3 regions of the Candidatus Pantoea communis genome follow, and region 1 is predicted to be linked to each of the others. Evidence: predicted binding sites of a transcription regulator. Region 1 holds the regulator's gene; each other region holds the start of a gene.
What was found. The regulator CRP, encoded in region 1, controls carbon source genes, mostly activating them, when cyclic AMP is high. The targets are predictions, from matches to a motif close to ATGTGANNNNNNTCACAT.

Region 2: the regulator CRP is predicted to act here: its motif matches at 952-969, upstream of epd (erythrose-4-phosphate dehydrogenase).
Region 3: the regulator CRP is predicted to act here: its motif matches at 1,490-1,507, upstream of F3J37_RS14830 (iron-containing alcohol dehydrogenase).

Annotation. Positions count from the first base shown of each region.
Region 1 covers NZ_VWXC01000025.1:25,859-29,141, forward strand. The annotation lists gene F3J37_RS24020 (YccS/YhfK family putative transporter) at 1-875, opposite strand, end outside; gene crp (cAMP-activated global transcriptional regulator CRP) at 934-1,566, opposite strand; gene F3J37_RS24030 (OsmC family protein) at 1,870-2,274, shown strand; gene F3J37_RS24035 (phosphoribulokinase) at 2,318-3,187, opposite strand; gene F3J37_RS24040 (YheU family protein) at 3,249-3,283, opposite strand, start outside.
Region 2 covers NZ_VWXC01000004.1:95,608-98,890, forward strand. The annotation lists gene tkt (transketolase) at 1-805, shown strand, start outside; gene epd (erythrose-4-phosphate dehydrogenase) at 1,159-2,178, shown strand; gene pgk (phosphoglycerate kinase) at 2,230-3,283, shown strand, end outside.
Region 3 covers NZ_VWXC01000010.1:150,846-154,128, forward strand. The annotation lists gene F3J37_RS14825 (dihydrodipicolinate synthase family protein) at 1-215, opposite strand, end outside; gene F3J37_RS14830 (iron-containing alcohol dehydrogenase) at 233-1,381, opposite strand; gene dtnK (D-threonate kinase) at 1,571-2,842, shown strand; gene F3J37_RS14840 (D-threonate 4-phosphate dehydrogenase) at 2,835-3,283, shown strand, end outside.

The DNA of each region.
Region 1 (3,283 bases):
AAGCGATCGGGCAATTGATGATAGAGAATGGCATCGGCCAACAGGCGCAGACGCGCAGAGATGGTTTTGGCATTCCAGCGGATCACCGCTTCGGCGTGACTCTGCTCGACCAGCTTTTGCACTTCTTCCGGCTGGTGCAGGCTCACCGAGATGTGCTCCTGCAAATCAAGCGCCACCTGGAAAGCCCGCGTCAGGCGCTTGTGGCTGTTATCGCGGCTGGCAGAGAGCATGTGCATCTGCTGATAGCAGGTGGTGATCAGGTCAACGGCTTTTTGCTGACGCGCCAGCAGCGGCGGCAGCGCTTTCTCGGGATCGGTAAGCTGCGTCAACAGTGTGTATTTTGCATCGCAATAATCCGCCAGTTCCCGATACAGCAGACTGAGCGTTTCGCGCATCGGCTGCTCTTTCCACAGCCAAAACCAGAACCAGTTAAACAGGCCATACCATAGCGTGCCGCCGATATACAGCAGCGGCGGCACCCACATGGGCATGCGTCCTACTAGGCTGAGGCTAAAGATGGCGGCAATCAGTGTGGCGGGCAACAAGCGACCGTGCAGCGGGCTGATTTCGCCGGTCACGCCTATCAGCAGCGGCAGCACAAACAGGATCAGCGGTAACGGAATGGCGTCACTGGTGAGAAATTGGATCAGAAAACTGGCGGTAGCAAACAGTGAGCCGCCAACAATCAGGCGTTTAAAGAAGCGCTTATGCGGTGTATCAAGACCCGCCATGTTGCAGCAGGCAGGGACTAATGAGAACAGCAGGCCTTTTTGCAGATCGCCAAACAGCCAGCCTAGTGCCACAGGCAGGCACAGCACCAGCGTTTGCCGCAGTGCGTAGTTGACCTCAGGATGATAGATGATTCGGCGCCACATCAGCTCATCGCAAACAAAAACGGCGCGATGTTGCCATCACGCCGTGGGTGATAAGAAATTAGCGGGTGCCGTAGACGACGATGGTTTTACCGTGTGCGGAGATCAGGTTCTGATCTTCCAGCATTTTCAGGATACGACCCACGGTTTCGCGTGAGCAACCCACGATCTGACCAATCTCCTGACGGGTGATTTTGATTTGCATCCCGTCGGGGTGCGTCATCGCATCGGGTTGTTTCGCCAGATTAAGCAGTGTTTGCGCGATACGGCCCGTCACATCGAGGAAGGCAAGGTTGCCCACTTTCTCGGAAGTGACTTGCAGACGACGCGCCATTTGCGACGAAAGTCGCATTAAAATATCCGGGTTTACCTGAATCAGCTGACGGAATTTTTTGTAGGAAATTTCAGCCACTTCGCAGGCAGTCTTAGCACGTACCCAGGCACTACGTTCCTGGCCTTCTTCAAACAGGCCGAGTTCGCCGATGAAGTCTCCCTGATTGAGGTAGGAGAGAATCATCTCTTTGCCTTCTTCATCTTTGATCAGAACCGCAACGGAACCTTTCACGATGTAGTACAGCGTTTCCGCTTTCTCACCCTGATGGATGAGCGTGCTTTTGGACGGATATTTGTGAATATGGCAATGGGACAGGAACCATTCGAGTGTAGGGTCTGTTTGCGGTTTGCCGAGAACCATTCGCTATTATCCTCTGTTGTAATCGTGCCCAAAACACAGGGGGCAGTTTTCCCTGTCAGGCGGTGTAATCGTCGAGCGTTTCCAGTAAAGGAAAATTATTTCCGGGTGATTCTTAAGCTACGCTTTTGATTCTTCCCGCCTTCGTCTGTGATGACGAAAATATTTTCAGCACTGTTTGTAGCACAGCTTTTGCAAGCTGTCTTCTGTTGTCTCGCTTCAGCAACAGGCGGAAGAGTCTGGATTGCTGTTTATCAAGTGAAAGCGTACTCTGGCGGCAAAACCGCCACTTCAGGAGAAAGAATAATGCAGGCACGAGTGAAATGGGTGGAAGGGCTGACCTTTCTCGGAGAATCCTCATCAGGCCATCAGGTATTAATGGACGGTAACTCGGGTGATAAAGCGCCAAGCCCGATGGAGATGGTTTTGATGGCAGCAGGCGGCTGTAGCGCGATTGACGTGGTATCGATCCTGCAAAAAGGCCGAAATGATGTGGCTGACTGCGAGGTGAAACTTACGTCCGAGCGCCGTGAAGAAGCGCCACGTATTTTTACGCAAATCAACCTGCATTTTATCGTTAGCGGCACAGCGCTAAGCGATAAAGCGGTGGCGCGGGCCGTCGATCTGTCGGCGGAGAAGTATTGCTCGGTGGCGATCATGCTCGGCAATAGTGTGAAAATGACGCACAGTTACGAAGTGATTGAGCGATAACATAAGTGGGCGGCCAAACGGCCGCCGCTACAGAATTTCTGGATTATTCAATCCGTTTACCTTCAATCAGCCGCTGCACCAGTGGCGTCATGATTAACTCCATTGCCAGCCCCATTTTGCCGCCCGGCACCACCAGTGTGTTCATATGCGAAATGAACGAGCCCTGGATCATCGCCAGCAGGTAAGGGTAAGCAATGCCTTCCAGTCCACGGAAGTGAATCACCACAAAGCTTTCATCGAGTGACGGAATTTCACGTGCGGCAAATGGGTTGGACGTATCCACCGTAGGTACACGCTGGAAGTTGATGTGGGTGCGCGAGAACTGCGGCGTGATGAAGTTGATATAATCCTCCATTGAACGCACCACTGAATCCATCACCGCTTCACGGGAATGGCCGCGCTCGCTGGTGTCGCGCACCAGCTTTTGAATCCACTCCAGATTGACAATCGGCACCACGCCGACCAGCAAATCGACATGCTCGGCGACGTTGTGCTGCTGTGTAACCACGCCACCGTGTAATCCTTCATAGAACAGCACGTCAGTGTTTTCCGGCAGCGGCTGCCAGGGCGTAAAGGTGCCCGGCACCTGATTCCACGGCACCGCTTCGTCGTAGGTGTGCAGATATTTGCGCGATTCACCTAGCCCGGTTTTTCCGTAATGCTTAAACGTCTGTTCCAGCAGCCCGAAGTCATTGGCTTCCGGACCGAAGTAGCTAATATGACGGCCCAGATCGCGTGCCTTACGGATCGCCATATCCATTTCTGGACGGGTATAACGGTGAAAACTGTCACCTTCCACTTCCGCAGCATGCAGATTCAGCTGCTGGAAAATCTTACGGAAGGCGAGGCTGGTGGTCGTGGTACCGGCACCGCTGGAACCGGTCACGGCAATGATTGGATGCCTGGCTGACATAACAGAACTCCCTGTGAAGTCGGGCGATGAGCATTGTTACCACGAATTACTGCGCGGTGCATTAACCGCGAAATTCGCCTTTCGGCATAATGTTGA
Region 2 (3,283 bases), on a different contig from region 1:
CAACGAAGATGCAGCCGGTAACTACATCCATTACGGTGTGCGCGAATTCGGTATGACCGCAATCGCTAACGGCCTGGCGCTGCACGGTGGTTTCCTGCCGTACACCGCAACCTTCCTGATGTTCGTAGAATACGCGCGTAACGCGGCACGTATGGCTGCACTGATGAAGATTCGTCAGATCATGGTTTATACCCACGATTCAATCGGTCTGGGTGAAGATGGTCCAACGCACCAGCCGGTTGAGCAGATGGCCAGCCTGCGCGTAACACCAAACATGAGCCTGTGGCGTCCATGTGACCAGGTTGAGTCTGCGGTTGCCTGGAAATACGCTATCGAGCGCGTAGACGGCCCATCAGCCCTGATCTTCTCTCGTCAGAACCTGGCGCAGCAGGATCGTACCGCTGAGCAGCTGGCAAACGTGGCACGCGGTGGTTATGTGCTGAAAGACAGCGAAGGTACGCCAGAGCTAATCTTGATCGCTACCGGTTCAGAAGTGGAACTGGCGGTTGCCGCTTATGACAAGCTGACCAGCGAAGGCCGCAAAGTGCGCGTTGTTTCAATGCCTTCAACCGATGCCTTCGACAAGCAGGACGCGGCTTACCGTGAATCTGTACTGCCGAAAGCAGTTGCTGCGCGTGTGGCAATCGAAGCGGGTATCGCGGACTACTGGTTCAAATACACCGGCCTGAATGGCGCTATCGTCGGCATGACCACCTTCGGTGAGTCTGCTCCGGCAGAGTTGCTGTTCAAAGAGTTCGGCTTCACCGTTGAGAACGTGGTGAACATCGCGAAATCTATTCTGTAATCAGCGGTCGCCATCAAGGGCGGCCCGACAGGTTAGATGATCGCTAACGAAGGTGCGCTTTATGCGCACCTTTTTTCATTTCAGACCCCGCCTTCAACCTGAAACGCTTCAATTATTCCTGCAGTAATAATTTTTACGTGCGAAATATGTGACGTAGATCCAATAATCAGCAGCGCAATTGATCGCAATCATTCCTGTTATTCCGCGCATGCTTTATTCTAGCTGAACCGTTTCAGTTGCAATTGAGTGGCATCATTTTGCAACGTTAAGCGGGCAATAATTCCCTGTACAAAACGCAGCGAAACGCTCAAGGTATTTGGCACGTTTTTTTGGCTGTTGTTGCAGGAAGTGAGATGACCGTTCGCATAGCAATTAATGGTTTTGGTCGTATCGGACGCAATGTGCTGCGTGCGTTGTATGAAACCGGCCGCCGCGCTGAAATTACCGTGGTGGCGATCAACGAACTGGCTGAAGCCACCGGCATGGCGCATTTGCTGAAGTATGACACCAGCCATGGCCGCTTTGCCTGGGATGTGCGCCAGGAGCGCGATCAGCTGTTCGTGGGCGACGACACCATTCGCATTCTGCACCTGGCCGATATCGATGCACTGCCATGGCAGGAACTGAACGTCGATATCGTGCTGGATTGCACCGGCGTGTACGGCAGCCGCGCAGATGGCGAAGCACATCTGCAAGCGGGCGCGAAGAAGGTATTGTTCTCGCATCCGGGCGGTAACGATTTAGATGCCACCGTAGTGTTCGGCGTAAACGAACAGGCTCTTAAACAAACTGACCGCATTGTCTCCAACGCATCCTGCACCACCAACTGCATTATTCCGGTGATCAAGTTGCTGGATGACGCCTTCGGTATTGAATCGGGCACCGTGACCACGATTCACTCGGCAATGCACGACCAACAGGTGATTGACGCCTATCACAGCGATCTGCGTCGTACCCGTGCCGCCAGCCAATCGATCATTCCGGTGGATACGCGTCTTGCTGCGGGCATTACCCGTATTTTTCCGAAATTTAATGACCGCTTCGAAGCCATCGCTGTGCGCGTGCCCACGATCAACGTGACAGCCATTGATTTGAGCGTTTCGGTACGTGAAGCCGTGAAGGCGTGTGAGGTCAATGCGTTGCTGCAAAACGCGTCAGAAGGGGCGTTTCGTGGTATAGTTGACTATACGGAATTACCGTTAGTCTCAGTAGATTTTAACCATGATCCGCACAGTGCCATAGTCGATGGCACGCAAACGCGGGTCAGTGGTCATCACCTCATCAAGACCTTGGTTTGGTGTGACAACGAATGGGGCTTTGCTAACCGCATGATCGACACCACGTTAGCAATGGCCGCAAGCGGTTTCAGGTAAGACGCGGACTGCGTCTGGCAAAACTTATGAGAATCAACGAGAGGGTTCACCATGTCTGTAATTAAGATGACCGATCTGGATCTTGCTGGTAAACGCGTTCTGATCCGTGCCGATCTCAACGTGCCAGTGAAAGAAGGGAAAGTGACGTCAGATGCACGTATCCGTGCTTCTCTGCCTACCATCGAAGCGGCGTTGAAACAGGGCGCGAAAGTGATGGTTACCTCTCACCTGGGTCGTCCGACCGAAGGTGAATACAACGAAGAGTTCTCGCTCCTGCCGGTTGTTAACTACCTGAAAGACAAACTGAACGGCACTACCGTTACCCTGGCAAAAGACTACCTCGACGGCGTTGAAGTCGGCGCGGGTGAGCTGGTGGTTCTGGAAAACGTGCGCTTTAACAAAGGCGAGAAGAAAGACGAAGAGACGCTGTCGAAGAAATATGCCGCCCTGTGCGACGTGTTTGTGATGGATGCCTTCGGTACTGCGCACCGCGCGCAGGCTTCAACCCACGGTGTGGGCAAGTTCGCCCCTATCGCTTGTGCTGGCCCTCTGCTCTCTGCTGAACTGGAAGCGCTGGGTAAAGTGATGAGCAATCCACAGCGTCCACTGGTAGCGGTTGTGGGTGGATCTAAAGTATCGACCAAATTCGACGTGCTGCAGTCTCTGGTGAAAATCGCGGATACCGTGATTGTCGGTGGTGGTATCGCTAACACCTTCGTGGCTATCGACAACAACGTCGGTAAATCACTGTACGAACCAGACTTCGTTGAAGCGGCGAAAAAGCTGCGTGACGAGCACGGCATTCCAGTTCCAACCGACTCTCGCGTCGGAACGGAATTCTCTGAAACTGCCCCGGCAACCGTGAAAAAGGTTTCCGAAGTGGCGGATAACGAAGAGATTATGGACTTCGGTGACGAAACCGCACAGGCGATGGCAAAACTGCTGAAAGAGGCAAAAACCATCCTGTGGAACGGTCCGGTTGGCGTGTTCGAATTCCCGAACTTCCGCAAAGGCACCGAAATCGTGGCGAACGCGATTGCAGACAGCGACGCGTTCTCTGTAGCGGGCGGCGGCGATACCCTGGCAGCGATTGATCTGTTCGGTA
Region 3 (3,283 bases), on a different contig from region 1:
GCGCCATTCACTTCATCGACGCAGGTTTCGGTAACCGCTAATTTCTCCTGCTCGTTGAGCACAAAGAACTCACCGTTGGTGCCACCGCAGAAGATGCCGTTGCCTGCGCTGAGCTGACGTTGCACCTGCAGACGCTGAGCCGCGGGATTAAACGCACCTTCACTGTCAAAGGTGGTGACGATGGCGGTTAATACGCCCTGAATTTTCTTACTCATGATGCCCTCATTAATCCTTAGTGATTCAAAGCCGGAAAGAGTGTCAGGTAGACGTTTCGTACGTCATCGGCGCTCACTTTCATCGGTACATTCTTCATCAGTCGCTGCACGTCGAGCGCGGCATCAACCAGATACGGCAGGTGATCCGGGCCGATACCCAGTTCTTCCAGACTGGCAGGCAGTTTGAGACGTTTCACCAGCGCGGCAAAGTACTCCACCAGCGCATGCGATTTGGCTTCTTCATCCAGTGAGGCATCGGCGTCCGGCAGCAGATCGTAGGCCTGCGCGAATTTGCTCACGGCGGCGGGGCGCACAAAGCGCATGCACGGTGCCAGCAGAATGGCGTTCGCCACGCCGTGCGGCAGATGATATTTGCCGCCCAGCGGATAGGACATCGCATGCACCAGATGGGTACCGGCGTGGGCAATCGATGCGCCACCGTAATAAGAAGCCCACAACATATTCAGGCGCGCTTCCAGATTGCCCGGTTCGGCAATCGTGGTCTCAAGGCTGGCAAACAGCTTTTTCATGCCAATAAGCGCATAGTTATCGCTCACCGGATTGGACACGGTGGCGGTAAAGCACTCGATCAGATGACACAGTGCATCGATACCAGTGGAAGAGGCGATATGCGGCGGCATGCTGGTGGTCAGTTCAGGCACCAGTGCGACATAATCGGGCAGCATCACCGGAGTGATGATGCCGACTTTGGTCTCTTTCTCTGGGATCGCCAGGATTGCGTTTGGCGTGGCTTCGGAGCCGGTACCGGCGGTGGTCGGGATCAACAGTGACGTGGTGCGGGTCAGCGGTTTCTCTCCGGCCAGCAGGGCATCCAGTGTCGGCGCGCCATCAACGCACAGAATCGACAGCAGTTTGGCGACATCCAGCACGCTGCCGCCGCCCACGCCGATCACCAGATCGACGTCGGTAGAAGGTAGTGCGGCAACAATGGCGGCGACATCGTGCTGGCTTGGCTCCGGCGGCACGCTGTTGACGATGCTCAAACTGCTGATCTGCTGTTTCAGCTGCGCGATCAGCGACTGAACCGCTGGAATGCCTTCGATATTCTTGTCGGTGACCAGAAGCGCTTTGTCTTTACTCTGCAGTAAATAGCTGAGGTCATTAAGCGCCTGGAAGCCACTGATCACGGTGCTGTTGATATTCATTTCATACCCTTATCGCGGTTTTTTCGTACTAAATGATTAACTTTGCTCATTCAGTGCGGGTTCTGTCACTACAGTGCCTAAATTTATAGGACAAATTGATTTCAAATAATTTGATCTTGCTCACATATAATCAATCATGATTGAATATAATCAATCTCAACACGGCGAACTGCCGGCAGAGGAAAGAGAATGACTTCACAGCCATGGAAAACACCCGTCTTAGTGATCGCGGATGATTTTACCGGTGCCAACGACGCCGGTAGCGGACTGGCGCGAGCAGGCGCAAAGGTGCATGTGCTGTTTGATAGCACTACAGCCCACGATGCCAGCAGCGCCGATGTGCTGGTCATCAGCACCGACAGCCGTGCAGTCAGTGCAGCAGAAGCAGCGCATCGTACAACGCTAGCATTACAGCAGCATCAGGCGATTGCCCAGGATGGCTGGCTGTTTAAAAAGATTGATTCCACGCTGCGCGGCAATCCGGGCGCAGAGATTGAGGCCGCATTGCACGCCAGCGGAAAAACCTTAGCGCTGGTGGTGCCCGCTGTGCCGAAACTGGGCCGTACCACGCGTGAAGGTGAAGTGTGGATCAACCAGCAGCGTCTGACGGACACCGAATTTGCCAGCGACCCGAAAACCCCGGTGACCAGTAGCCATGTGTTAACCCGCCTGCACATGCAAAGCGATCTGACCGGTGAAACTCTGGACCTGGCGACGGTGCGCAGTGGCAAGCTGGCACAGGTGCTTGCCAGTAGGCAGGGCTTAGTGGTGCTGGATGCCGAGCAGGATGCTGATATTGCGCTGATTGTGGCGGCGGCGGCGAGTTTACCCGTACGACCCTTACTCGCAGGCGCTTCCGGATTAGGCGATGCATTGGGCGAATATCTGGCGGCGCGTCCGGCCAGGCCGGTGCTGGCCGTGGTGGGTTCGATGAGTGCCATCGCGCAGCAGCAAATCGCCCGCCTCGCGGCCCAACGTGACATTCGCATTATCGATATTGATATTCGTCAGTTGTTTGCTCAGCCCGCGTGGCCGCAGGCTGTCGAGTGGCAGCAAGCGATGCAACAGGCTTTACGCGACGGCGCACACTGCGTAGTGCGCACCACACAGCATGCAGAGCAACGCCATGAGATTGAACAGCTGTGTCAGCAACATCAGGTGTCACGCCAGGAGCTGGGAGAACGCATCTGCCACTTCCTCGCCCAATTGACCCAAAACGTTTGCCGCCAGGCCTTGCCTGCCGGGTTGTATCTTTCGGGCGGCGACGTGGCAATTGCCGTCGCACAAGCGCTCGGCGCCAGTGGTTTTCAGATTCAGGGCCTGGTGGCGGGCTGTGTGCCGCACGGGGTTCTGCTAAATAGCGAATTACACCTGCCGGTGATGACCAAAGCGGGTGGCTTTGGTGACGAAAACACCCTGATAGAAGCCATCCGTTTCATTGAGGAGAAGTCGAGTGAATAAAATTATTGCGGTGACCATGGGCGATCCGGCGGGCATTAGCCCGGAGATCATCATTAAAGCGTTAGCGGAAGGCGACCTGGCGGGGATCCCGGCAGTGGTGGTCGGCTGTGCCAGCACGCTGCGTCGGGTGATGGGATTGAACATTACGCCGCAGGCAGAATTACGCGTACTGGATAACGTCAAAGACGCGCATTTCGCACCGGGCATCATCAACGTGATCGATGAACCGCTGGCCAATCCAGAGGCATTAAAACCGGGTGTGGTGCAGAAAGAAGCCGGTGATTTGGCCTGGCGCTGTGTGAAACGCGCCACCGAACTGGCACTGGCCGGGGAAGTGCACGCAATCGCGACAGCTCCACTCAATAAAGAAGCACTGCACTCAGCAGGGCACATTTATCCGGGACACACCGAACTGCTGGCGCAACTGACTAACACCAAAAA